DNA from 3 places in the Microcoleus sp. B9-D4 genome. Region 3 is predicted to be linked to each of the others. Evidence: riboswitches for the same ligand, from Rfam matches in the RefSeq annotation. Region 3 holds a riboswitch; each other region holds the start of a gene.
What was found. Region 3 has a riboswitch for cobalamin ahead of QUB24_RS31620 (hypothetical protein). Riboswitches for the same ligand answer to the same signal wherever they lie in the genome.

Region 1 (8,099 bases), on a different contig from region 3:
AAACAGTTTTAGCAGGAACAATTAACCAGACAGGAGTTCTCACCGTCAAAGTTACTAAACTCTTCGGTGAATCTTCAATCTCCCGAATTCTGGAATTAGTAGAAAATGCCAGAAGCAAAAAAGCTGAGACTGAGAAGATGATCAGCAAATTTGCCAGTTACTACACGCCCTTTGTAGTCTTTGCATCGCTAGCAGTGGCTTTAATTCCGCCTTTGTTCATTTCAGGAGCAACTAATGCAGACAGATTTTTGTGGGTTTACCGCGCCCTAGTCTTGTTAGTTATTTCCTGCCCTTGCGGATTGGTGATTAGCATTCCTCTGGGATACTTTGGGGGAATTGGCGGTGCAGCCAAGCGCGGGATTTTGGTTAAAGGCTCGACTTTTCTAGATACTCTGACAGCAGTCAAGACAGTTGTTTTGGATAAAACAGGAACTTTGACAAAAGGAGTTTTTAAAGTAGCACAAATTGTGCCTAAAAATGGTTTTTCCCAAACAGAGTTGATGGCAATAGCGGCTAAAGTAGAATCTCAATCCAATCACCCAGTCGCGAAATCTATTATGGAAGCTTACGGCGGAAAAATAGATTCATCGGATGTGAAAGATTACGAAGAAATAGCGGGGCACGGCATTCGGGCGAAAGTAAATAATCAAATTGTGCTTGCCGGAAATGACCGTTTGCTGCACCGAGAAAATATCCCTCACGATGTCTGCAATGCTGAAGGTACGATCGTACATTTAGGGGTAGACAACCGCTACGCTGGGTATATTTTGATTGCTGACGAGCTTAAGGAAGACGCTGTACAGGCTATTCGCGACCTCAAGAAACTGGGTGTTGAGCGAATCGTGATGCTCACAGGAGATAATCAAGCTGTAGCTGAGAGTGTTGCGAAAAAGCTCGGTTTAGATTCCTACTTAGCTGAGTTATTACCTGAAGGAAAAGTAGAGGCGATCGAAAAACTGATCTCCCAATCTAAAAAAGGCGATAAAATTATCTTCGTCGGGGATGGAATTAATGATGCACCCGTACTTGCTAGAGCTGATGTGGGCATAGCAATGGGAGGTTTGGGTTCGGATGCGGCGATCGAAACTGCCGATGTTGTAATTATGTCAGATGCACCCTCCAAGGTGGCTGAAGCCATCCAAATTGCCAGAAAAACTCACAATATTGTTTGGCAAAATATCATTTTTGCCCTGTCAATTAAAGCGATATTTATTGGTTTGGGTGTTTTTGGTTTAGCGACAATGTGGGAAGCAGTTTTTGCTGATGTTGGGGTGGCTTTAGCAGCTATTTTCAATGCGACTAGAGTTTTAAAGTAGTCGGCTGACAACTCCAGGAGGGCGGGCAATTCCTTCCTCCTTGTAGCAATTTGTAGAGGAAAGCAAATGGAAAGTATGCTCAAAATTCTGTTGGGAAGTCTAGCTCTTAGTATTATTCACGCATTAATTCCCAACCACTGGATGCCTTTAATTGCGATTGGTAAAACTGAAAATTGGTCTCGCAGCGAAACTTTGCGGGCTACAGTAATTACAGGAGTTGCTCATACCCTCAGCATTATCCTAATTGGAATTGTCGTCGGCTTATTCGGTTACAAGTTCGCTGCTACCTATGTAGAGGCCGCTGAAATAATTGCGCCTTTAGTTTTATTAGTTTTAGGAATTATCTATCTTTTGGCAGAGTTAGATAGTTCTCGCAGGCACCACCACCATCACGCGGAAACAGTTAATTTAACTACCAAGCGATCGCAATTTCAAATCCTAGCTGTTTTAGGAACAGGAATGTTTTTCTCGCCTTGCATCGAAATAGAAGCCTATTTTTTTTCAGCAGGAACGATTGGTTTGAGCGGCATACTTGTAGTTTCTGTGGTCTACTTAGTTGTGACAGTTTTGGGAATGGTTTTGCTAGTAGACTTGGGAATGAAAGGAGTTAATGCTTTAGAAGAAAAGCTGCATTTTTTCGAGGCTCACGAACAAGGATTAACCGGAGCAGTATTAATCCTTCTAGGAATTGTGGCTTATTTCATCAAAGTGTAAAATGGTTGGTAATACAATTTAGTCTTGGGAAATATCCAGCACAGGAAAAAATATTATGCGTCGTCAACGTTCCATGCCTTGGATTCACCGCTATTCTCGTCCGCTCACGGCAGGAATTGCCTCGATAGGGGCTGCGATCACTGCTTATCTAACAGTGGTTAAGTTATCCAACGGAACGGCAGTTTGTCCGATCGAAGGCTGCGATATCGTGCTTTCGAGTCCTTATGCCTATGTCTTTGGTTTGCCTCTTTCTTTGTTCGGTTTTTTGGGCTATTTGAGCATGATAGTTTTTGCCGTAGCTCCCCTATTGGTCAATCCCGCAGAACAGAAGAGTCTCCGCTCTAAGTTAGAGTCTTGGACGGGACTATTTCTGTTTGCTGGTAGCACAGCTATGACGATTTTCAGCGGCTATCTGATGTATGTACTGGCTGTTGATATTAAAGCAGCTTGTATTTACTGTATTGCATCTGCTTTGTTTGCAACTAGCTTGTTTGTCTTAGCATTAATAGGTCGCGAATGGGATGATATCGGGCAACTATTTTTTATAGGAATTGTGGTGTCTATGTTAGTGCTGATTTCCTCTCTGGCTCTTTATGCCGATGTGAATAATCTCGGTACAGCTAACGAGACTAGCATCAAGACTACGACATCTTCCGGTACTTCAGAAATTGCTTTAGCGCAGCATTTAAAAATAGTGGGTGCTAAAATGTACGGCTCTTTTACCTGCGATCATTGTCAAGCACAGAAAGCAAGTTTCGGCAAAGAAGCGGCGGGCATTATCAATTATATTGAGTGCAATCCTCAAGGGAAAAATGCTCGGCGGGATCTTTGCGAAGCTGCGAAGATTCAAGGGACTCCCACTTGGGAAATTAACGGTAAGTTTTACCAAGGGCAAAAATCTTTGCAGGAGTTAGCGGATTTATCTGGCTATCAGGGAACTCGCGAATTTAAAGAGCTCTCAAATCAGGAACGTTGACAAGAGTGATTTCTGGCGATCGACTTAATCATAGTCGATCGCACTTAAATTAAATTATCCGAAATCCGGTTAAATGCGCCCTACTCTCACCCGCAGCCCAAGCAAACGGCGCTGCAATCCAAATCCGATCGCCATCCCCGCGATTACAATGCCTGTAAAGTAAGCTAAAACAGTCAACCGCACTGAAAGAGGAGGCGCGACTCCCTCAACTTCAATACTTTGTAAAACCTGGAATGGTGAAAACTGACGGGCCCCGTTGGGTTGGGGAGAAACTTCTACCTCTACTTTGTGAGGTGCGCCATCAAAAAACTGCTCTTGCCATATCAGTTTTCCGGCTGCATCCGGGACACCTTTGTAGGCAAAAGCAATCCAATCATTTTCGAGTTGGGTGACTTTAACATTGAACAATACATCTGTGACTGGCTGATTTGTTTTGGTATCGGTGACTTGAACTTGTAAATTAGCAGCTTTCCCTACTGTCGCACTAACATCTCCAGAAAGTCGCACCTGTAAACCCTGAGATTGCACAATGGGGCTAGTTTTTTCTGTCGGTTTAGATTCTGTCATGTGAGACATTGGCATCGACATCTCAGACTGGGCAATTTCAGCACTGACATTAACATATAACAAGGTAGCGATCGCAATTATTATCGCCCCACTTAACAGCAATCGCACTCTTTCAGGCGCTATTTCTCCTGCTTGGATTTTGGGCTTTCCTCCAATCGCCAAGCCGCCACCTAGCCCAACAACCAACAAAATCACAGCTAAAATCCCAAAATTGCGATACTTCACCCCGTTTTCCGGCACGGATAGTGTTAAAGTTTGCTGAATAGGAGTAAAAGCATTTTCTGCGATCGGAGTCACCTTTGCTAACAATTGATAATTTCCCCTAATGGGCAGCATTTGCTGGATTTGTAACTCACCTTTAGCTGCAACAGCCTCTATATCCAGCAACTTTGTTCCCTCCACGATCGGAAAATCGGTGGTAAACCAATGATTTTTAGGCGGAGTTAAAATTGTCAAACTAATTCGAGCATTCTCTAAAGGAATCCCCGCTGCATCTAAAGCTTGCAGCTTTAACGACACTGGAGATAAAGGTGTAGTTGCCTCGGCTTCAAAGGGTAAAATCTGGCTGATTGGGGGTTCAGAAGTCAGTCGCACAGTTGATTGTGGAGACTGCGAAAACCCTACCCAACCATAGAAAAAGATACTCATCATGCAGACAGCACTGATGAGCGCAGAAAACTTTAATTTTGACATTTTAATTCTGGACTTTTAAGGAATCTCGCGCGGGGTGGGGGCGGGTTTATTTAACCTGTCTGCACTCTGAGAAAGCTCGCAGGTTTACCCGCCCCAACAGGTTAAACGAATCGCACTGCAATATCTCAAATAAAAACAATCTTGTTTAGTGACAACTAACCATCAAAGTGTGGTGGCGCAGAGAGTGTACCTTGTTATGGACGGCGGGATAAGTTGTAAAGTAAACAGTCCAGACAGTCAAAGCGCATAGGGAGATGTAGAGCGTCGCTTGCACGGGTGTTGAAAGCGTCAACCGTGCCGTTTGTTGCCAAACCGAAGAAGAAGAAGATTGAGTAGTCATCATGTACCTCGCAGATGAATAAAGTAAATTTGGGCATCGGCGGGCATCCTGACTTGGAGAACTTGTCTCCTTCACAGTTGCGGGACAGTGCCGGACTTACACCGAACTTTCCCCGTTACCTCTGGTGGCTGTTCCTCACCAGAACCGATTTGATATTCAGAGCATATCACACATTCTGTTGCTGCATTCACATTACCTGGAGTGTTAGATAAAAAATACACAACTTCATATTTCTTGCAACTTTGGCGGATTTTGAGCAATACGACTGATGAAATTTAACAGAATTTGTGAGATTATGAAAATAATATGAAAATTATTTAACAATAAAACCAATGACTCACCCCGAAAACAGACCCAGCCTTCCTGAAGTCCACCGCAGCGTCCCCGTTCCCAACAGCAAAGGTTTCTGGCGTAAAATGCTGGCCTACGCAGGGCCGGGATATTTGGTTTCAGTGGGTTACATGGACCCCGGAAACTGGGCGACTGACTTAGCGGGGGGAGCCAAGTTTGGCTATGCGCTATTAAGTGTGATTTTGCTATCTAATTTGATGGCAATTTTGCTGCAATCACTCTGCGTGCGTTTGGGAGTGGCAACGGGACGAGATTTGGCACAAGCTTGTCGAGATTATTTCAGTCCGCGAGTCAGTTTTTTGCTGTGGATACTTTGTGAAATTGCTATTTCTGCTTGCGATTTAGCTGAACTTGTTGGAAGTGCGATCGGACTGCAATTGCTATTTGGTATTCCCTTAGTTTGGGGAGTGTGCATCACTGCGCTAGATGTAATAATGGTATTATTTTTACAAGGAAAAGGCTTTCGTTATATCGAAGCTTTGGTGATTACGATTATTGCAATTATTGGCGGTTGTTTTATTGCAGAAATGATTTTTGCAAAACCTGATGCCGGAGGAGTTTTACTCGGTTATGTTCCCAGCCTAGAGATTTTGCAAAATCAGGCAATGCTTTATATTGCGGTGGGTATTTTGGGGGCAACTGTGATGCCGCACAATCTTTACTTGCATTCGTCGATCGTGCAAACTCGCTCTTGGGAAGAAACTGCTGATAAAAAATGGGAAGCAATTAAATTTGGCACAATTGATTCCACCGTAGCGCTGTCAATAGCTTTGTTTATTAATTCAGCAATTCTGATATTGTCGGCTGCAAGCTTTCATTTTTCCGGGTATCAAGAAGTAGCAGAAATTCAAGATGCTTACAAACTGCTTTCTCCGGTACTGGGTGTGGGTTCTGCTAGTGCAATTTTTGCCTTTGCTTTATTGGCTTCGGGGCAGAACTCAACCTTGACAGCAACTTTAGCAGGACAGATTGTGATGGAAGGGTTTCTAAATTTTCGGCTGCGACCTTGGTTGCGGCGCTTGCTGACTCGACTGATTGCAATTGTGCCGGCTTTGATCGTAATTATCTTGTTTGGTGAAGGCAGTACAACTAATTTACTGGTTTTCAGTCAAGTGATTCTCAGTTTGCAATTACCCTTTGCAGTAATTCCCTTGGTAATGTTTACCTCAAACCGCAACTTAATGGGAGAGTTTGTGAATCCATTTTGGCTGAAAGCCTTAGCTTGGTTAGTGGCTAGTATTATAGTAGGATTAAATAGTTGGCTGTTATTGCAGACTATTTTCTAGTAATCTGCGATTGCGGTAGAGGCAGGAACACATTTAATATTTGATGCCTTAATGTGTCCATATAAAATGGGAGAAAGAGTAAGAGCGTTAAAGTTGTTACGCTCAGTAACGCCAGGAATGCTATTGATGTGGGATAGAGGCTTACATTCTTATGCGATGGTAGAAGCTACAGTCAGTAAAGGTTGTGAGTAGAAGAGTGCGAATTCCATCCAACGTTAAATTCTTAAACCAAACACTATTAGATGATGGTTCATATTTGAGGAAAGATTTATCCATCAGGCAAACTAAGAAAAAAAAGATTTAAGCCCATACAGGTAAGAGTAATTGAGTACACAATTGAGGCTCCCGAACACCCAGTCACACAAATTAGATATCGTTTAATTACGAGCTTGTTGGACGCTGAAAAATTTCCAGCCCAGTCACTTGCTTGTGAATATCATCAACGTTGGGAAGTCGAGAATACTATTGATGAAGTCAAAGTACATTTATTGGGAAGAAAAACTCATATTCGTTCTCAAAGACCGAAAGAAGTGGTACAAGAAATTTATGGTTTACTACTAGGACCGAAGAGCTGTACGGTCATTAATTTTTCAAGCTGCAAGCAGTGCCGGTGTTTCACCATTGCGTCTGTCTTTTACTGGAACATTACGAGTGATTCGTCGTGCTCTGCCAAAATTCCAGCGGTTACAACCACAAGAAATTCTCTTCTTTTGAATTGGTTAACTTTAGAGATACTTGACCAACTTCTACCTGAAATGGTTCATAGAAACAACCCAAGAGTTGTGAAAAAGCCTGTCTCAAAATTTCGCTCTAAACAAGTTAAACACAGAGGTACTGGAATAATAATGAATCCTCCTGTATTTATTGTTTTAAGCACTGCATAGCCCTTAACTGAACCGTATTGGCGCAGAAGGGACAGGTCCACACTTGGCCTTGATTGAAGGGAAGCATGACTCCCTGCGTGCGATCGGCGCCCCAATCTAGGATACACCGACTTTGAAAACACGCCCTAGGGATTCAAGAGACAGCAGATCATGGTGTCCAGGGTGTTGATTTCTCCTTTTTAGAGGTTCTCAAAAATTTCTTTTCATTCCCCCTTGACACTCCAGTGGACTGGATACTGCAAGATAGGATTAACCCCTCAAAGGAAAGGAAAAATACAACCATGACACTACAGCTAAAAGTCCCTAACATGGCGTGTTCAGCTTGTGGCGAAACCATTACCAAAGCCATCAAGACAGTAGATGCCGCCGCAAATGTTCAGGCAGATCCCAAAACCAAACTGGTCAATATCCAAACTCAAGCATCTGAAGCCGCCATTACAGAGGCAATTACAGTGGCAGGTTATCCCGTTACCTGTCACTAAAGATTTCTCAGACCCATTTTAAGGATGAAAATAAGGAGATTTTGTATGGAAAACGCCACTATGAAACTGCGAGGCATGAGTTGTGCCTCTTGTGCAAGTAACATCGAAGAGGCAATCCGCTCAGTTCCGGGAGTTGAGACGTGCAATGTTAATTTTGGAGCTGAACAAGCCAGCGTTACCTATAATCCCAGCCAAACTGATGTAGCAGCGATTCAGGATGCCGTGGATGCGGCTGGATATTCTGCTCTGCCGATGCAAGATGATGTACTTGCCCCAGAAGATGATGCAGAACGGCAGGCGCGGCAAAGTGAAAATCAGGACTTGACCCGCAAGGTGTGGGTTAGCGGTATTATCAGCGCCGTTATCGTGATTGGCTCGCTGCCTGCGATGACGGGATTGCCTATTCCCTTGATTCCCATGTGGCTGCACCATCCCTGGCTACAACTTGTACTCACTACTCCAGTATTGTTTTGGGCGGGTAGGTCTTTCT
Region 2 (8,099 bases), on a different contig from region 3:
GGCGCTTCAACAATTCCTGCATAGTCGGCAAGAATTCCTCTTGAACAGTGCAGCAAAGACAACCATTTGTTAGTTCAACAATATTGCTGCTAACATTTTCTTCTTCGTCGCAAACTTGGCAATCGCGCAGCAGTTCTCCGTCAATTCCGATTTCGCCAAATTCGTTAACCAGAACAGCAATGCGGCGACCTTGATTATTTTGCAATAAGTGGCGAATTAAGGTAGTTTTGCCGCTACCGAGAAAACCAGTGATGACAGTAACAGGAATTTTGTGCATTGATAATTTTGTTGTTGTAGTGTGATTGAATATCTTTCAATTTTGGGTCAGGCAATTGCGGACAGAAAACTCGTTAAACCGACAGTCCGGCAGAGGTTTAAACCCCTGCCTCAAAGCGAAAGTCCTCTCAAGAGGACTAATGAGTTTAAAATTTTTATTCTCAGTCCTCTTTAGAGGACTTTCGCTATTAGCCAGGGACTTAAGTCCCTGGCGGATGGGTCGCCTTAGTTATCGGCGATGGGTAGAGCATGGTAACGAGAAAGGGTCTAATTTCCCAGTGGTGGAATCTTTGCTAAAACACCTTTTTTCAGAGCTTGAGGACGCTCTGACCAAGGCAACAAACCGTCCGGTTTAGCATAGTATTGACCCGCACATTCGAGTACAGCCGCGACGCTTTCCGACTCATTTGCAGGTAAATCGCCAAACAGATAAGTGTACTTTCCAACAGCAGCAAAAGACACCGCACAAGAGTGACTGCAAGCACTCATGCACTCAACCTCTTGAATCTCAAACTTATCAGAAAACTTCCAATTTTTAGCGAGTTGCGACAAATTTTCCATGAATTGTTGACCGCCGCTTTTACCTTCGCGCTTGCCGTTTTTCCAAACACTAGCACAAGCAGTGCAAACAAATAGACTGTGCTTTGTGCGTACAGCCGTGTTAATTCCATCCATCATCCGTACCTCGCAGATGCGTTCAAAAGTGAGTTAGATATCGGCGGGCATTCTGACTTGAAAAACCCCAAGGGTTTCATTACAGTTGCGGGACAGCGTCGGACTTGCACCGAACTTTCCCCGTTTCCTCTAGCGACTGCTCCCCGCTAGAACCGATCGCGAAATCACATCATACCGCACTTGCCGCCTTTTTTCAAAAAAGTTATGTTTGTAGGAGCGATCGTTTTGTTCGTAGTAAGGACTTTAGTCCTTATAAGATAACTGCTTCAGGACTAAAGTCCTTACTACCAACCATAGTAATTACCTATGAACGCTTTTCCTGACTTTTCCCAACATGGCTATCAAATAAGTCGCGAACTCGGATACAACAGTCTGGGCGGCCGCGTCACCTATCTCGCCACAAAAATTAACACTAAAAAATCCGTTGTAATTAAGCAATTTCAATTTGCTCAATTAGGTGCTAGCTGGGCCGAATACGAAGCTTACGAACAAGAAATTAAAGTTTTGCAAAATCTGGATCGTCCTGGCATCCCACGCTATCTCGATTCTTTCCAGACTGACAGCGGTTTCTGCATGGTGCAGGAATACAAAAATGCCGAATCTGCAGTCGCCCGGACTTTTTCGCCGCCGGATATCAAGCAAATTGCGATCGCAACTTTAGAAATTATAGCTTACCTGCAATCCCAGAAACCGCCCGTAATTCACCGCGACATCAAACCGGAAAACTTGTTAATCGACGAAGAGTTAAATGTTTACTTAGTAGACTTCGGTTTTGCGCGCTTGGGATGCGGAAACATTGCCGCCAGCAGCGTTGTCAAAGGCACGATGGGATTTATGCCACCCGAACAAATGTTCAACCGAGAATTAACCAAAGCCTCGGATCTTTACGGCTTGGGGATAACGCTGATTTGCTTGTTAACTGGTACGAAATCTGCGGATGTCGGTAATTTAGTTGATGCCAATTATGGCATTCATTTCCGGCATTTAGTACCGCCGTTGCAGCAAGGTTGGATGAATTGGCTGGAAAGGATGGTAGCGCCGAGAATTCAAGATAGATATCAGTCGGCGGCTGATGCTTTAGCTGCGCTACAATCTTTGGATGTCAGCAGCTTGCCGAAAGTGAGAATTGAGCGCGATCGCATTCAATTCACTGCTACTGAATATGGAGAAATCTTAACACAAACTATTGCAATTAGCAACCCAATTCCCGATACAATTTTAACAGGAAGATGGGAAGTTGCGCCGCATCCGAACGATCCGCCCCACACGCCCTACGACCACTCTTGGATCTCCTTTGAACCGCAGGCATTTGAAAGCAATAATATCGAGTGCACAATCGCCGTCGATACGAGCAAATTGCTGGCCAGTCAAACTTACAACCGCCAAATCATCTTGCGCGCAAATTCTGAACCCCAAACTCATACAATAGAATTGCAAGCTACAACAGCCCCGCTGCCCGTACCGCAAAAAACTAATTCTTTTTCTGCATACAGGCTGACTTTTATGTGCGGCTTTATTTTAGCAGGTTTAATGTCCGAGTTGATCTTCCACTTAACTTGGTTCATTTTGTTAATTTTGTTAGGTTTGATATATTCCTTGATTGAGGGCGAAGTAACTTTACTGGGAGCATTAGGAGGGAGCCTTATAGCCGCCTTAATTCTAGCAATGGCATCCTTGATTTACAAAATAGTTCATTTGATGTTTAACCATGTGATTGACGAGCAGAGATCCAGACAAATTATTGAAGTAGATGCTGCCCAAATAGCCTTTCTTTGTGCCGGATTTTGTATGAGTCTTGGATTATTATTTTACCTGTTTTTAAAAGTCGGTAGTCAATTAGAATGGGTTGAACCCATGGAAATGATAGCTGTAGGAGGAACGATAATGGTATCTTTAGTAGTTACTGCAATTCCTTTGTTTGAAATGAGTGTTTTTAAATCAAAAAGAATCCTTGCCCACTATCACAAATCCGAACCCAATTTAATTAAACCGTAAACAACTGAACTCTCGTTCGCGAGTTCTTAAGCTCGCACTACTGACAACTATCAACTATCAACTCCCAACAGTCAACTATCAACCATAAACTATCAACTATCAACTGTTTACCTATGAATGCTTTTCCTGACTTTTCCAACTACGGCTATCAAATAACCCGCGAACTCGGACACAATCGCGCTGGCGGTAGAGTTACTTATCTCGCTACCGAAATTAATACCAAACGTTCCGTCGCCGTCAAACAATTTCAATTTGCCCAAACAGGCGCTAATTGGGCTCAATATCAAGCGTGCGAACAAGAAATTAAAATTTTGCGAGAACTCGACTATCCTAGCATTCCCCGCTATTTAGATTCCTTCCCAACTGCATCGGGTTTCTGCATGGTGCAAGAATACAAAGATTCCCCTTCCTTGGCAAATTCTAACCGCTGGAAACCCGAACAAATCAAGCAAATTGCTATCTCTGTTTTAGAAATACTCAAATACCTGCAAAATCGGGTTCCGCCAGTCATCCACAGAGATTTAAAACCCGAAAATATCTTAGTAAATGACCGGATGAATGTCAGCCTTGTCGATTTCGGATTTGCTAGAATCGGCGGGGGAGAAGTGGCGGCCAGCAGCGTTGTGAAAGGCACTTTGGGCTTTATGCCGCCAGAACAAATGTTCAATCGGCAGCTAACTGTTGCATCGGATTTATACAGTCTCGGCGCGACGCTAATTTGCTTGCTAATCGGCATCAATTCTACCGAAATTGGCAGCTTGATGGACGATACGGGGCGGATTAATTTTAAAAATCGCTTGCCGCAGCTAACTCCAGAGTTTCTTGACTGGCTGCAAAAAATGGTGGAACCCAATTTCAAACACCGCTATCCTTTCGCAGATGCTGCCCTCAATGCTTTGATTCCCCTAGAGGTAGTTCAGCCGCGTAACAAGTCAAAAATCGCACTGATATCAGTCCGATTATTAACAGCAATTGCTGCTATTTTTATTCCTTTGCTGTTTCCTTGGCTGTGGAAATTTTCCGAACCTCAAACAGCAGTCGATCTCAAACTAATAATCAACGCAGTAAAGTTAAATCCTCAGACTCAAGTGATGTTAACTGACGAACTAGAATCGAAAAAAACTAGAGATGTTTGGTCTTTGAAACAACACAATAAAGTCTATTTTGCTGTCAGTGCTACTAAGTTGCTAGAGGGAAAATATAGAGGTTATTGTAAGGTTGTCAACTCTCAAGGCAACTTTGCAGCCCAGAGTCAATCTTATTTAAAAACGACGGGCAATCGATTAAATACTTGGTGCTGGTACAATTTTCAAAAAGATGACAAACCGGGCAATTGGCAGTTTCAATTTTACTTAGACGGTCAAAAAGTGACGCAAAAGAGTTTCAAGGTTTTACCTTAACCTTGTTCCGGGCTGGCAGTGAATTTCTTTGCCGTCAAAAGTTGGGGGACTCCAAGTTTCTGCATAACGTGCGTTCTCGCGATCGCTCTCGCATACAGCAGTAATAGTTTTTATTATATTGCTACCCTTTTCTTTGTAAGCAAATACTGCGCCAGTGTAGGATTTATCGGGGTTCCTATCAGTAGGTTTGGCGATCGCGATCGCGCTTTCAAATTGTGCTGGTTCGCGGTGATTGTGCAAAGTTTGAACCGGGCCCATTGATGAGACCATCGTGTAATTATAGTTCTCGGTCTGTTCTTTAATTCCCAGACCCAATTTTGCAATGGAATCGCTAAATAGACCGTATTCTGCATAGTAAGCTTGCTGCGCTCTATTGATGCTTGAAATATATTGTAGGGCTTCATAAAATTCCTTACCCGTTGACGGGAACGAGGGCAGGACGATCGTATTGAGTTGGAAATTGTACCATGACGCCAGGATGCCAGCCATAACCGCGCTGTAAATTGCAATCCTCGGCAGCAAACTGGATACTGGCAATCTCGATTTTTTACTGGCTTTAGCTACATTGACTGACATTTTTTTAACTGTCATAAAGTAAATTTGCCAAGCTTGTAGGGTGCGCCACAAGCACCCTACAGATTACAAATTAGGCAGTTTCGTGCTGTTTGTGCCATGCGGGATGCCACAGCAATTCAGCAGTCGATCGCTTCTCAACCATTTCAGGAGTAATCATACAGTTAGCCACATCCTTGCGAGAAGGCAACTCGTACATCACATCCAGCATTAACTCCTCTAAAATGCTGCGAAGAGCTCTCGCGCCAGTTTTGCGACGATAGGCCTCCTGGGCGATCGCCCGTAGCGCTTCCGGCTGGAATTCCAATTCCACGCTGTCCATCTTCAACAGCTTTTGATACTGCTTCACCAGCGCATTCCGGGGCTCAGTCAATATCTGCATCAAAGCTGCTTCATCCAGCGGCGAAATCACCGTTACCACCGGAATCCGCCCCACAAACTCCGGGATCAAACCAAACTTGACTAAATCGTCCGGCTGTACCTGCTGCAAAATATCAGCGGCCCGCTTGTCTTTCGCCGGCAAAGTCGAGTTGCTGTCGCTTTCTGTTGGCTGAATAAAGCCCAAGGATTTTTTACCCAAACGCTGTTCAACTATTTTTTCCAAACCGACAAAAGCACCGCCACAAATAAATAGAATTTTGCTAGTGTCAACTTGAATAAAATCTTGGTAAGGATGTTTGCGGCCGCCTTGCGGGGGCACGTTAACCACTGTTCCTTCCAACATTTTTAGCAGCGCTTGCTGCACTCCTTCTCCTGATACATCCCTAGTGATCGAAGTGTTTTCGCTTTTGCGAGCAATCTTGTCAATTTCATCAATATAAATAATGCCCCGCTGCGCCGATTCCACATCAAAATCGGACATTTGCAACAGCCGCAGCAAGATATTTTCTACATCGTCGCCGACATATCCAGCTTCTGTCAGTGTCGTCGCATCCGCTACCGCAAAGGGAACTTCGAGCATTTGCGCCAAACTTTGCGCTAACAAAGTTTTGCCACAACCTGTGGGCCCGACTAGGAGGATGTTGGATTTTTGCAGTTCTACATCGCTGTCAGGGGAAGACTTCTCGCTATCTTTAGCTTGGTCAACGCTCAAGCGCTTGTAGTGGTTATAAACTGCTACAGAAAGGACTTTTTTTGCTGAATGCTGGCCGATGACGTGGTTGTCTAAATGCTGCTTAATTTCTGTCGGTTTCGGAATTTGAGCTAAAACAATTTTCGATTTATTCGATCGACCCGGACGCCGCGTTCCTTGTCCCTGAGACTCTCGCACCTCTGACTGGGGAATCTGTTGACCAATTGTTTTACTGGAGTCAAAGAACTCCTCCTCTAAAATTTCATTGCACAGTTCCACGCATTCATCGCAAATGTATACGCCGGGCCCAGCTATTAACTTGCGGACGTACTCTTGCGACTTGCCGCAAAAGGAGCATCTGAGATGGGAGTCATATTTTGACATATTTGCCTCTTAATTTACGGTTGCGGTTGCTTGTTTCGACTGGGGAAGTTGCCGCGGGAGCGACCTTAGCTTTGCCCTAGAAGGGTTTCCCGATCAGACACCCAAGCCAGTCAAGCTTCGCGATCTCTATTTCTAAGTTAACACTTTTGAGGCTTTAGTCATTAGTCATGAGTCATTCGAGCAAATTTGAATTTTTCATTTTCACTTGAAAATAAAGCCGCACGGGCTTACCATTTTTTGTATTCCAAAAATTTTCCCGACATAATTATTTTCACTCGATCGCCTTTTGGGTCTGCTTCTTTCTCGACATCCAAAGTAAAGTCGATCGCGCTCATAATCCCGTCACCAAATTTTTCCTGAATCACTGCTTTGAGCGGCATCCCGTAAACCTGGATAATTTCATAGAAACGATAAATCAGGGGGTCAACCGGAACCGAGGCCTCCAAAGAACCTTTTAACGGAGGTTCACAGAGAACCGCAGCCGTCTCGCTATCTAGTCCCAAAGCCGAGACAATTTTCTGGGCTTCATCTTCTGATGCGGTAGCTTGACGGTAAATAACCGCCGCAATCCAAACTTCGTCGCGCCCCAAAACTTTTTCCAAATCTGCAAAACTAATTCCCTTAGCTTTTTTAGCGGCCAAAAGCTTTTCTGTAATTCCTGAAATTGCCATTAAATATTCTCCCCTTCACTTCAGTGTCAGATGTGAAACTTGTCTCACATTTTGGTTATTTTGTCAATACTAAGTTGAGAAAAAAAATCGAATTGATAGCTCGGAACTTCAGCAAAAGCTGGTCTCGTCAACCCCCACAACTCATACAATTTGAGATTTGAGATTGGAAATGTTAGATTGGCAATGACTGATGACTACCAGGGTTGAGAGCTAGTCAACAGTTGCATTCTTTTTTCCAACTGGTATCACAACTGACACAACTGATAAATCCTAAAATAACTCATAACTGCCCTGTGGCAATGGTACAGTTGGCAGTATATGTAATAAAAGTTACACACGCAAAGGCATTCGGCATTCGGCAAACGGCTGAATTTTGATCGTGCTAGCCTGAAGCTCAATCCTCGCTCACGCAGCCAAAGCCCCTTTACCACTCAAAACCGGCAACTGACAAAAGTATGGAGATTCAGACCAAAAATTACACGATGCAGTACGATCGGGCTACGCAAACAGTCACCTGTAGCGGAGCGTTCCGACTCAGCCAGGTGGAAGAATACGCACCGATCGTCGATCTGCTCAACGAAGTGGCTGACTCCTCGCCAAACACGGTGACTCTAGACTTGCGAAAGCTAGAATTTTTAAATAGTTCTGGAATTAATATTTTCTCAAAATTTGTGATCAAAGTGCGCCAGCAAAAAAATATTCAAATCGCCATCAAAGGTTCTAAACAGATCCCCTGGCAGATAAAATCCCTGAAAAACTTGCAGCGGCTGATGCCTTCCTTGCACTTAGAATTGGAATAGTAGCGAACCAGGTAAAGATGAATCCCCGGCTAAGTCCGAGAACCAGGATCGGGGTGGCTGAAGTTAATCGGAATAAGTCATAGTTAAACTAGCACAAAACCATAAAAAACTTCAGAACCGACTAAAATTTACCAATTTTCAATTGCTATGCAGGAAGAACCATCGACAGAACAGCTACTTTTCGACGTTCAGCGGCTGAGTGCGGAACTTGAAAACTTGAAGCGCGAAAAGGTTGACCTAGAACTTTTGCTGG
Region 3 (8,099 bases):
GTGATTTTGCTGGCGTGGTGGCTGGAAATACCCGGTTGGGTGGGGATTTCGGCGGGAATTTTAGCAGGTGCGATCGCCCTAATTTCTTACCAAGTTCCGATTTTGCCCAGTCTTAACAGTATCAATCGGCACAGTTGGGGGACTTTTTTCTATGCTGTTAGTATCAGCGTTCTCGTGGCTTGGTTTTGGCCGCTGCAACATCAGGAATACGCTGCTTTGGGCATTTTAGTGATGACTTGGGGCGACGGATTGGCTGCTGTCATCGGCCAGAAATACGGGAAACATATTTATCGAGTTTGGGGAATGCAGAAGAGTTGGGAAGGTTCTGCAACTATGTATTTGGTGAGTTTTGCTGTTAGCAGTTTGATTTTGCTGGCGGTTCAAGGCAATATTTGGCAAACTTGGGCTGTGTCTGCTGTTGTAGCTTTGGCTGCTGCTACTTTGGAGTCGGTTTCCAAGCTGGGAATTGACAATCTGACTGTGCCGATCGGCAGTGGGGCGATCGCCTTTTTCCTCAATCAATTTTTGATAATTGGTAATGTGTAATCTGAACTTCCCCCCACGGGGGCTTTGCTTAATAGAAGTATGAATTCACTATTTCGCAATTGCTATATAGCAACCCTAAATCATTCGCGTAATTATTGTAGGGGCAATCCCACGCCCGGTTGCCCCGATAGATAGGGGGTAGGCACTCTTAGCACTACCCTACAAATTTACATGAATGATTTAGGATTGCTATAAACGGCGTTGCTGAATAGAGGTATGAATTCAAGATTTCCCAATTGCTATAAGCCCGCTTGAGGGTGAGTTTTGTAACTTCAAGCGAAAAGGTAATTCATACCGTGAATCAGCAACGCCAATTATCAATTGTCTAAGTTCCGTTAAAGCAGCCGACGTGCTTGTAAAATTTGTTGTTGCCATTGCTCGAAAGCGGGGATTTTTGAGCGATCGTCTGTTGGAAACATCGCCCTTATTTGCTCCATAAGCTCGATCGCCAGCGGTACACCAAGCTGCAATTGTTCCAACACATCCCGCTGAGCAAAAACGGTTTCCGGTGTTCCTTCTAAAATCAATTTTCCTCGATCCATTACAAACACCCAATCAGCCCAGCGGTAGATGAAATCGAGGTCGTGACTTGCTAAAAGAATAGTGGTTCCGGCGCTGTGAATTTGTTGGAGTAAACCGATCAGTTGTCGGGTGTGACGCGGATCGAGATAGGCGGTAGGTTCATCTAACAGCAGCAGTTTCGGCTTGAGAACCATGATATCGGCGATGGAAACCCGCTTTTTCTGGCCCAAACTGAGATTGTGAATTGGTTCGCGGGCGAGTTCGCTTAGATCGAATTGCTCGATCGCCTGCTGCACCTGTTGAGCAATTTCGGATTCTCTCAAGCCTAAATTGTACAATCCGTAGGAAATATCTTCTTCTACCGTGGAAGCTACTAATTGATGTTCGGGATTTTGAAACACGAGTCCGATTTGTTGGCGCAGTTGCATCAAAGATTTGCGATCGTAGCGAAAGGGTTCACCTTGCCAGCTAATGATTCCCTGTTGCGGTTGATATAAGCCATTTGCTAACAGAAAAAATGTAGTTTTGCCACAGCCATTTTGACCGATCAGCCCGCACCGTTTCCCAGCGGGAACTTTGAGATTTAAACCCTGAATTGCCACTCGCGAACCGCAGGGATAGGAGTAGCAAGTGCGATCGAATTCGAGAATCCATTCAGACATATTTTTTATTTTTTATAGCCTTGTTCCCAGGCTCTGCCTGGGAATAAATACCCGGAGGCTATGCCTCCAATTACCGATTACCGATGAATGATTACCAATTACCGATTACCGCTTTCCATTGTATTTGTGTCAGCCTTGATCAGATTTTGACAACTGCCAAAGTTGCATTTCATAACAGAGATGTTGCTCAAAAAGTTGACTTGCCTCCAATCCTTCAACTACCAGCTTCTTGAACCAGCGACGAAATATCCAGCGCAGGAATTTGTGGACGGGGGGAATTGTGATCGCAATCAAATCTGCAACATAGATCATTGTATTCAGTCCATATCGGCGGAAAGTATCGACATACAAATCGATTGTTGGCAAAATATGGGCGGAAATATCCTCAGTTTTTACTAAAGTGAATCCAGCCTGCTTTAATGCTGCATGAAGTTCCGTAACAACATGACAATTAGAGAACATTCCCTCTTTATAATTAGCATCAGATCGCAGCATATCAGCCAGCAAAACATAACCGCCGGGATTGAGGATTTTGGCGGCACCGTTAGCAATATCAACAGCCGACATATACTGGCTACTTTCGCTAAAGAGAATAAGATCGTAGAAATGGGTTGCTTTGAAGTCTTCAAACCTCGTGAGGTGGAAGATTGCCCGATCGCCCGTACACTTAAGAAAGCGCTGTTGTTGGAACGGATCGGGTGCGAGCCCTTCGACTGCAAAACCTCGATCGAGCAAATAAGCCGCATTTCCACCAATCCCGCAGCCCACATCGAGTATCGTATGAGTGCCTTTGGGGATTGCATCCAACAGTTTTACAGTATAAGCTTGCTGAGCGAGGCGCAATCGTGCGATCGTTAGTTCGTCAGCGGGCACAGGTAGGGTTTCCCAATAGCCGTAGTGAAGGTAGGGCGAATCTGTCAGGCCCAAATAGTAATTAAGCGCTGCATTTTGGTAGCGAGTTACCTTGGAAATTTCGATTGATTTTGGCTGCGGCATTCGGAAAATTTAGTAAGTTTTAGGATTTAGGGCAGAGTTGAAATTCTTCCCAGCGCTTGCATACTTGTTCATAGCACTCAACAGGAGAAATTGCCAACTTTTGCAACAAATTGATATCAATCTGACCGTTTGCGATCGACAAAAATATAATGGCTGCCTTGGGTTCGTAGCTATCAATGATTTGCAGCAGATTGAAAACAGTATTTGGTTCTATTTCTAGTTGTTGCAAATAAGCAGTTGCGTACAATTGGGAAACAAATTCCAGATCGTACTTGATAGTATCTACGCTCCAATTCACAGAACCGTTAATGGGAGTATTGATTTTGCAAGCAACCAAGCCTCGTCCTCGATGCAAAAAGCCATTCCAAGCAGTATGTCCTATCGGCAAAATATTCTGGTGAATAAACAAGTTTTGCCAGTAGCCAAAACTACCCTGCCAAACACTATCTTCAATTCGCATTTCTTTTCCATTAAAATAATATACGCTTCAGAACACAGATCGAATTACATCAGCGTTCATCTGTGTTCATCTGCTGATATCTGCGGTTAAAAAACCCCAATCCAATAATAAAAAAAATAATAAACTCACCATCACCCATACCTCGCAGATGAAAAACATGATTGTAAACAAATCGGCGGGCATCCTGACTCAGAGATGCAATAATCTCATTACAGTTGCGGGACAGCGCCGGATTCGCACCGAACTTTCCCCCTTACGTCTGATGGCTGTTCTCCATCAGAGCCGATCGATATACGGGGATATTACCACTATTTGGAACATTTGACAAAAAACCGTCCGCCTATTCACCAAACTCAATATTTTCATACAAATCTGCCAGCGAAATTTCCACAGCAACAGAGGTTAAACTGAGGCGATCGCCCATACAGCTATATTCCGAAAAAATCCACTTATTCGCATCAGTTTTAGAATATTGCTCGACCTGTAGCCGATATTGGTCGATTAATAAATACTCCTGAAAACTAGGAATACTGCGATAAGCAGCAAACTTTTCATCGCGGTCATAAGCTTTAGTACCTTTAGACAGCACCTCAGCAATTAGCAGCGGATTAGTAATTGTATCCGTTCGTCCAGATTGGAGCTCGATCGGGCGCGCTACCACCATCACATCCGGGTAAGTATAATTATTAAGCTGCGGAACCCAAAGCCGCTGATCCGAACTAAAAGTCCGATATGATTTCCCTTTTAACGCCAGTTTCAGCGCAACAACTAAATTAGTGGTAATTTCATTGTGATCCGGTGTGCCGCCAGCCATCAGAACAATCTCCCCATTGATAAATTCATGCCGATCCTGAGAATTGATTTCTAATTCTAGATATTCCTCAGCGGTGTAGGTTTTGGTGTCAACTTGCGCGATCATACACAACGCTCTCCTTTAATCTACTCATTTCAGTTTATCTTAAAAATTCTGCTAATTCCATGTAAAATTAGCTCAGGAACAGGCAAGATGCCTGTTCCACGCGACTGGTGTCTTTTCTAGCGTGATGGGAACTTATATCACCTAATAAAATAAGTTTGGTTTATGGTTTAGTAATTGGGGGTGTTGATCGAAAAGCTTATATCAATTGGAAAGCGCTAGGCTATGGGGCTTGCGACTAAGTGATATCCCTATCGTAGTAGCGAGTTATATTCAAAGAACCGTCTCTCCATCTACTCGAAAACGGATATTATCCCCGGACTCAATGGCGTGTTTATTAAATTCTCTCATCGCCGCCATCCGAGTTTCCCGATCGGTATGCACTCTCCCCTCATGGCTTACAGCGATTACTTGATCGTCATCATCACTTAGTTTAGAGATGAATTCTTGAAAATTCCTAAAAACACAAAGTTGCTCATAGGTGTATGCCTTGAGATGTTTAATTGCCTCTTCACCTCCGAAAATTGCACGCTCAACACTGTCCCAAACTGTTAGAGTAACTTGTCTGGTGTGTTCCTGGGAGGGATTCGGATCTAGGCAAACTAAATATCTTTGAGTTCTGGCGCTTTTTACAATATCGATACTCAAGGGCTTATTATCACTAAACCAAGCATCTTTAGAATATACAAGCTCACCCACTGGGGGAGGAGTAATAGATGGAAGTTGACCTTCTTTCATCTGTAGTTGTCGCTCTGTTTGCCGTTGTTTTTTGAGTTTTGCTTTTCTTCCCATACCAAATGTTCACTGCGGTGTTGCTTATAATTATAACCAGAAATTGTGCTCAAATATTAAAGCAGCCGTAGTGTTTCGCCGAAGGGAAATTCCTCCAAACCCAGTCCCCCGCCGCGATCGTCCACAGAACCGGGAGTGCGGGAACTTCCGTCGGAAACGTACCGTATCCATCCCTCATGTAAAGGAAACGCCTCGCACTTAACAAACTTACCGCAGCGGGACAAAGTTATAGCCAGTGCTTCCTCCTTGTTTAACTTGCACTAAAATCGGCTTACCAGCCCGATCGCCCGTGGGCAAAAACTTCACATCCTCGCTCGATCCGGCTGTCGAAAAACTCGCATTTCTGAGTGCTTGTTGCAATCCTTCCCGCGTATTGCTTTGTCGCAAGCCAGCGATGACAGCTTGAGTCGCGTCAAAACTCGTTGCTGTTCGCCAATTCACAATGCCTCCCCAACGCTGGCGGGCATTTTCTGGGAAACGGCTACCGGGATTAGTTTCAGGATGCCAGGGAACGGGCAAAACAAGCCCGTCAACGTCTTTTTGTCCGTCTTTTAAAGTTTGAAAGGTGTAGAGCGTAGTGCTGCCGTAGAGTGGCAATTTGCCTCGATTGATGCGAGCCAGAGAAATCGCACGGTCAATGCGATCGATGTGGGGCGCTACCATCAATCCTTGTGCACCTTTGCTGACAGCATCGGCGATCGCACTTTCGGGATTAAAAGAGGGTAAGGAAAAGTCGCAAACAGTGGGAGCTAATTTGCCGCCAGCAGCAGTAAGAGATGCCACAAATTCATCTTTAAATGATATGTTATCCGGTGCTTGGGAGTCATAACAAACGGCAATATTAGTTTGGGCGGCTGTTTTGACGGCATATTCTGCTAAGGGAGCTGCCATTAAGCTAATATTGGGTACTGTCCGAAAGATGTAGCTGCCAAATCCTGATAGATTGTTGGCAAAGCTCGTCGGTGTCACCATTACCAGTTTTTCTTGCTGATAGATCGGAGCAGCTTCGAGAGATGCGTTGCTAGCATTGTGTCCAATTACTGCTAGTATACTCGAATCTTTTGTCAATGTCCTTGCAACTTCTTTGACAACCTCTTGACTGTTGTCATCGTTGACAATTTCTACTTGCAGTTTTGCCCCATTTATGCCACCGCTAGTATTTATTTCATCCTGAGCTTGGGCCACACCTCGAAGGATTTCTTGGGCGACATTGGGGTTGCTACCAATGGGGACGCTGACAGCAATTTTTACGGCAGAACTATTGCTGGCTGTGGCATTATTCAAATAGATAATGGTTTCCGGGTCGTTGCGATTTTGTTTCAGCGAAGCCTGAAAATTCTGAATCGCAATTGAGTAATCTCCGTTCTTAAAAGCTTCAACGCCTGCTTGTTTATCTGGTGTGGTTTGGGATGTCACCAATATCTGATTTCCTAAACTGATACGATTGGCGATCGCTCCGGGTGCGATCGTTGCCGATGTAGATGTAGATGTAGGTGTATTTGAAGTTTGGGATTTTAATAAACCGGGAAGGAACTTGTATGCGCCAAACCCAATTAAGCCGATGGCAATAATAAAAACAATGGGCGGCGGGCTGTTTTTTTTGTTAGTATCTTGATACATGATTTTTTCTCTGTATTTTGATACTGTAATTATTCATTCAACTACTGTTCACGTCAATTCATATAATTCATTAATTAAGTTCATAAAAGTCATATTTGTAATAGCTGTTGCAAGTGCGATCGCCCTTATTTAAATCCGGCCCGCTAAACTAACGAGAATACGAGAATTATCAACAATATTCCTGGAGGCGCGGTTGTTCAGAAACCGGGTTTTTTGCCCAGAAGACGCGCTACAGCCCACATATTCTGTAAAAACCCCGGTTTCTGGCCCCCATTGACTGGTTCCTAGGCTCTGCCTGGGAAACGATTTCACTCTTGCTCTGCCTCGCGTGGCGAAGGGGAAATTGGAGGCAGAGCCTCCGGTTCTGCGTTACCAGGCAGAGCCTGGGAACGAGTAATTTAATGTTGAAATACCGCGCTTAACAAAGTTAAAACTGTACACCCAAACACGGCTTCAAATGTATATCTTCGCGAAGGTTTATAAGGGTAAGAATGCCAAACTTGCAGTTTTCCATTAAAGCCGCGCGAGGCTAAACTCAAGGAAACTTGACGGTAGTTTTCCAAAGTTCGCTGAAGCAATTGCCCGATTAAAATGCTTAAACTGTTCATTCCCAGTTTCCAAGTGCGATAGCCACAGCGCGAGTTTTGGGCTATCCAAAGTTCATCGGCGATCGCCAATAAGCTAAAAATAAACCGATACATTAGTAATAGCAGTTCTGTGACCAACTCTGGACAGCGTAATTGTCTGAGAATCTGCAAGATTTCGGTAAATGGAACCGTCAAGAGGATGAAATACATACAGCTTGTCGATGCGAAGGCGCGGGCAAATAGCAAGCTCACTTGGTATATTCCAGTGCGGCTCACATACAGATAAAAAGTGCCGGTGCTAATGCCCCAACCTTGCCAAATATCCCACTGAATTTCCTGGATTTGACTTAACTCAACCGCACCCAGCGCCAAAGCAGGCAAACTTGTCAGCAAAAACATCAACGGTAGTGACAGCAACCGCAAATACAGTTTCCCCGGAATACCCGCATAGACGACAATCCAGACGGCTAGCCAAAGGCCGATCGACAATTGGACGATCGCCCCAGAAACTAGAGACAGAATTAAAAGGGCGATCGCAAAGGATAACTTGTGAGATGGCGGCAACCCGCGCAAGCGATTGGTATAAGCCAGACTATCAATCTGATGGTTCATTCCGACGATTTATGATCAGACTGCTGCCGAGATTGCGATCGGCCTTTATACAACCCAATGACGTACCCAACTACGCCAGCCCCGATCGCCGCTTGAGACGCAAACAATAGACTGGAAATTTCGCTGCTAGCCGGCTCAAACAAGTGATTAAACCAAGGTTTATAACCCGGTTGAATTTCCGTAATTGCTTTCTTAGCTTGGTCATCGGCACCGCCGTATTCACCCCGCACAAAAACGAGAGGAAACGCTGCCAGAACAATCACAGCGCCAGCCAACAGTAAATTTTGCCGCGAAGTAGATTGGTGATTTTTTGTAGTTTTTTTACTCACGGCTTATGACTCCTGTCTCAATAATTTCAAAGTTTCCAACTCCGGCTTCCCGTAAGA

Region 1: linked by a shared signal. The riboswitch ahead of QUB24_RS06485 (CbtB-domain containing protein) and the one ahead of QUB24_RS31620 (hypothetical protein) in region 3 are both predicted to bind cobalamin.
Region 2: linked by a shared signal. The riboswitch ahead of QUB24_RS28150 (DUF1636 domain-containing protein) and the one ahead of QUB24_RS31620 (hypothetical protein) in region 3 are both predicted to bind cobalamin.

The regions. Positions count from the first base shown of each region.
Region 1 covers NZ_JAUBTS010000007.1:94,267-102,365, reverse strand. The annotation lists gene QUB24_RS06505 (heavy metal translocating P-type ATPase) at 1-1,316, shown strand, start outside; gene QUB24_RS06500 (hypothetical protein) at 1,383-2,030, shown strand; gene QUB24_RS06495 (vitamin K epoxide reductase family protein) at 2,086-3,006, shown strand; gene QUB24_RS06490 (hypothetical protein) at 3,076-4,266, opposite strand; gene QUB24_RS06485 (CbtB-domain containing protein) at 4,412-4,609, opposite strand; cobalamin riboswitch at 4,628-4,770, opposite strand; gene QUB24_RS06480 (Nramp family divalent metal transporter) at 4,939-6,243, shown strand; partial or broken gene QUB24_RS06475 (transposase) at 6,253-6,957, shown strand; gene QUB24_RS06470 (heavy-metal-associated domain-containing protein) at 7,409-7,609, shown strand; gene QUB24_RS06465 (heavy metal translocating P-type ATPase) at 7,655-8,099, shown strand, end outside.
Region 2 covers NZ_JAUBTS010000068.1:23,283-31,381, forward strand. The annotation lists gene cobW (cobalamin biosynthesis protein CobW) at 1-277, opposite strand, end outside; gene QUB24_RS28150 (DUF1636 domain-containing protein) at 544-954, opposite strand; cobalamin riboswitch at 977-1,123, opposite strand; gene QUB24_RS28155 (serine/threonine-protein kinase) at 1,258-2,946, shown strand; gene QUB24_RS28160 (protein kinase domain-containing protein) at 3,060-4,346, shown strand; gene QUB24_RS28165 (type IV pilin-like G/H family protein) at 4,338-4,937, opposite strand; gene clpX (ATP-dependent protease ATP-binding subunit ClpX) at 4,993-6,375, opposite strand; gene cynS (cyanase) at 6,603-7,046, opposite strand; gene QUB24_RS28180 (slr1659 superfamily regulator) at 7,502-7,846, shown strand; gene QUB24_RS28185 (PAS domain-containing sensor histidine kinase) at 7,994-8,099, shown strand, end outside.
Region 3 covers NZ_JAUBTS010000102.1:3,911-12,009, reverse strand. The annotation lists gene QUB24_RS31635 (diacylglycerol/polyprenol kinase family protein) at 1-546, shown strand, start outside; gene QUB24_RS31630 (ABC transporter ATP-binding protein) at 882-1,730, opposite strand; gene QUB24_RS31625 (methyltransferase domain-containing protein) at 1,860-2,726, opposite strand; gene QUB24_RS31620 (hypothetical protein) at 2,746-3,186, opposite strand; cobalamin riboswitch at 3,344-3,488, opposite strand; gene QUB24_RS31615 (Uma2 family endonuclease) at 3,527-4,105, opposite strand; gene QUB24_RS31610 (hypothetical protein) at 4,376-4,894, opposite strand; gene QUB24_RS31605 (hypothetical protein) at 4,951-5,118, opposite strand; gene QUB24_RS31600 (ABC transporter substrate-binding protein) at 5,102-6,514, opposite strand; gene cbiQ (cobalt ECF transporter T component CbiQ) at 6,913-7,713, opposite strand; gene QUB24_RS31590 (energy-coupling factor ABC transporter substrate-binding protein) at 7,710-8,042, opposite strand; gene QUB24_RS31585 (energy-coupling factor ABC transporter permease) at 8,046-8,099, opposite strand, start outside.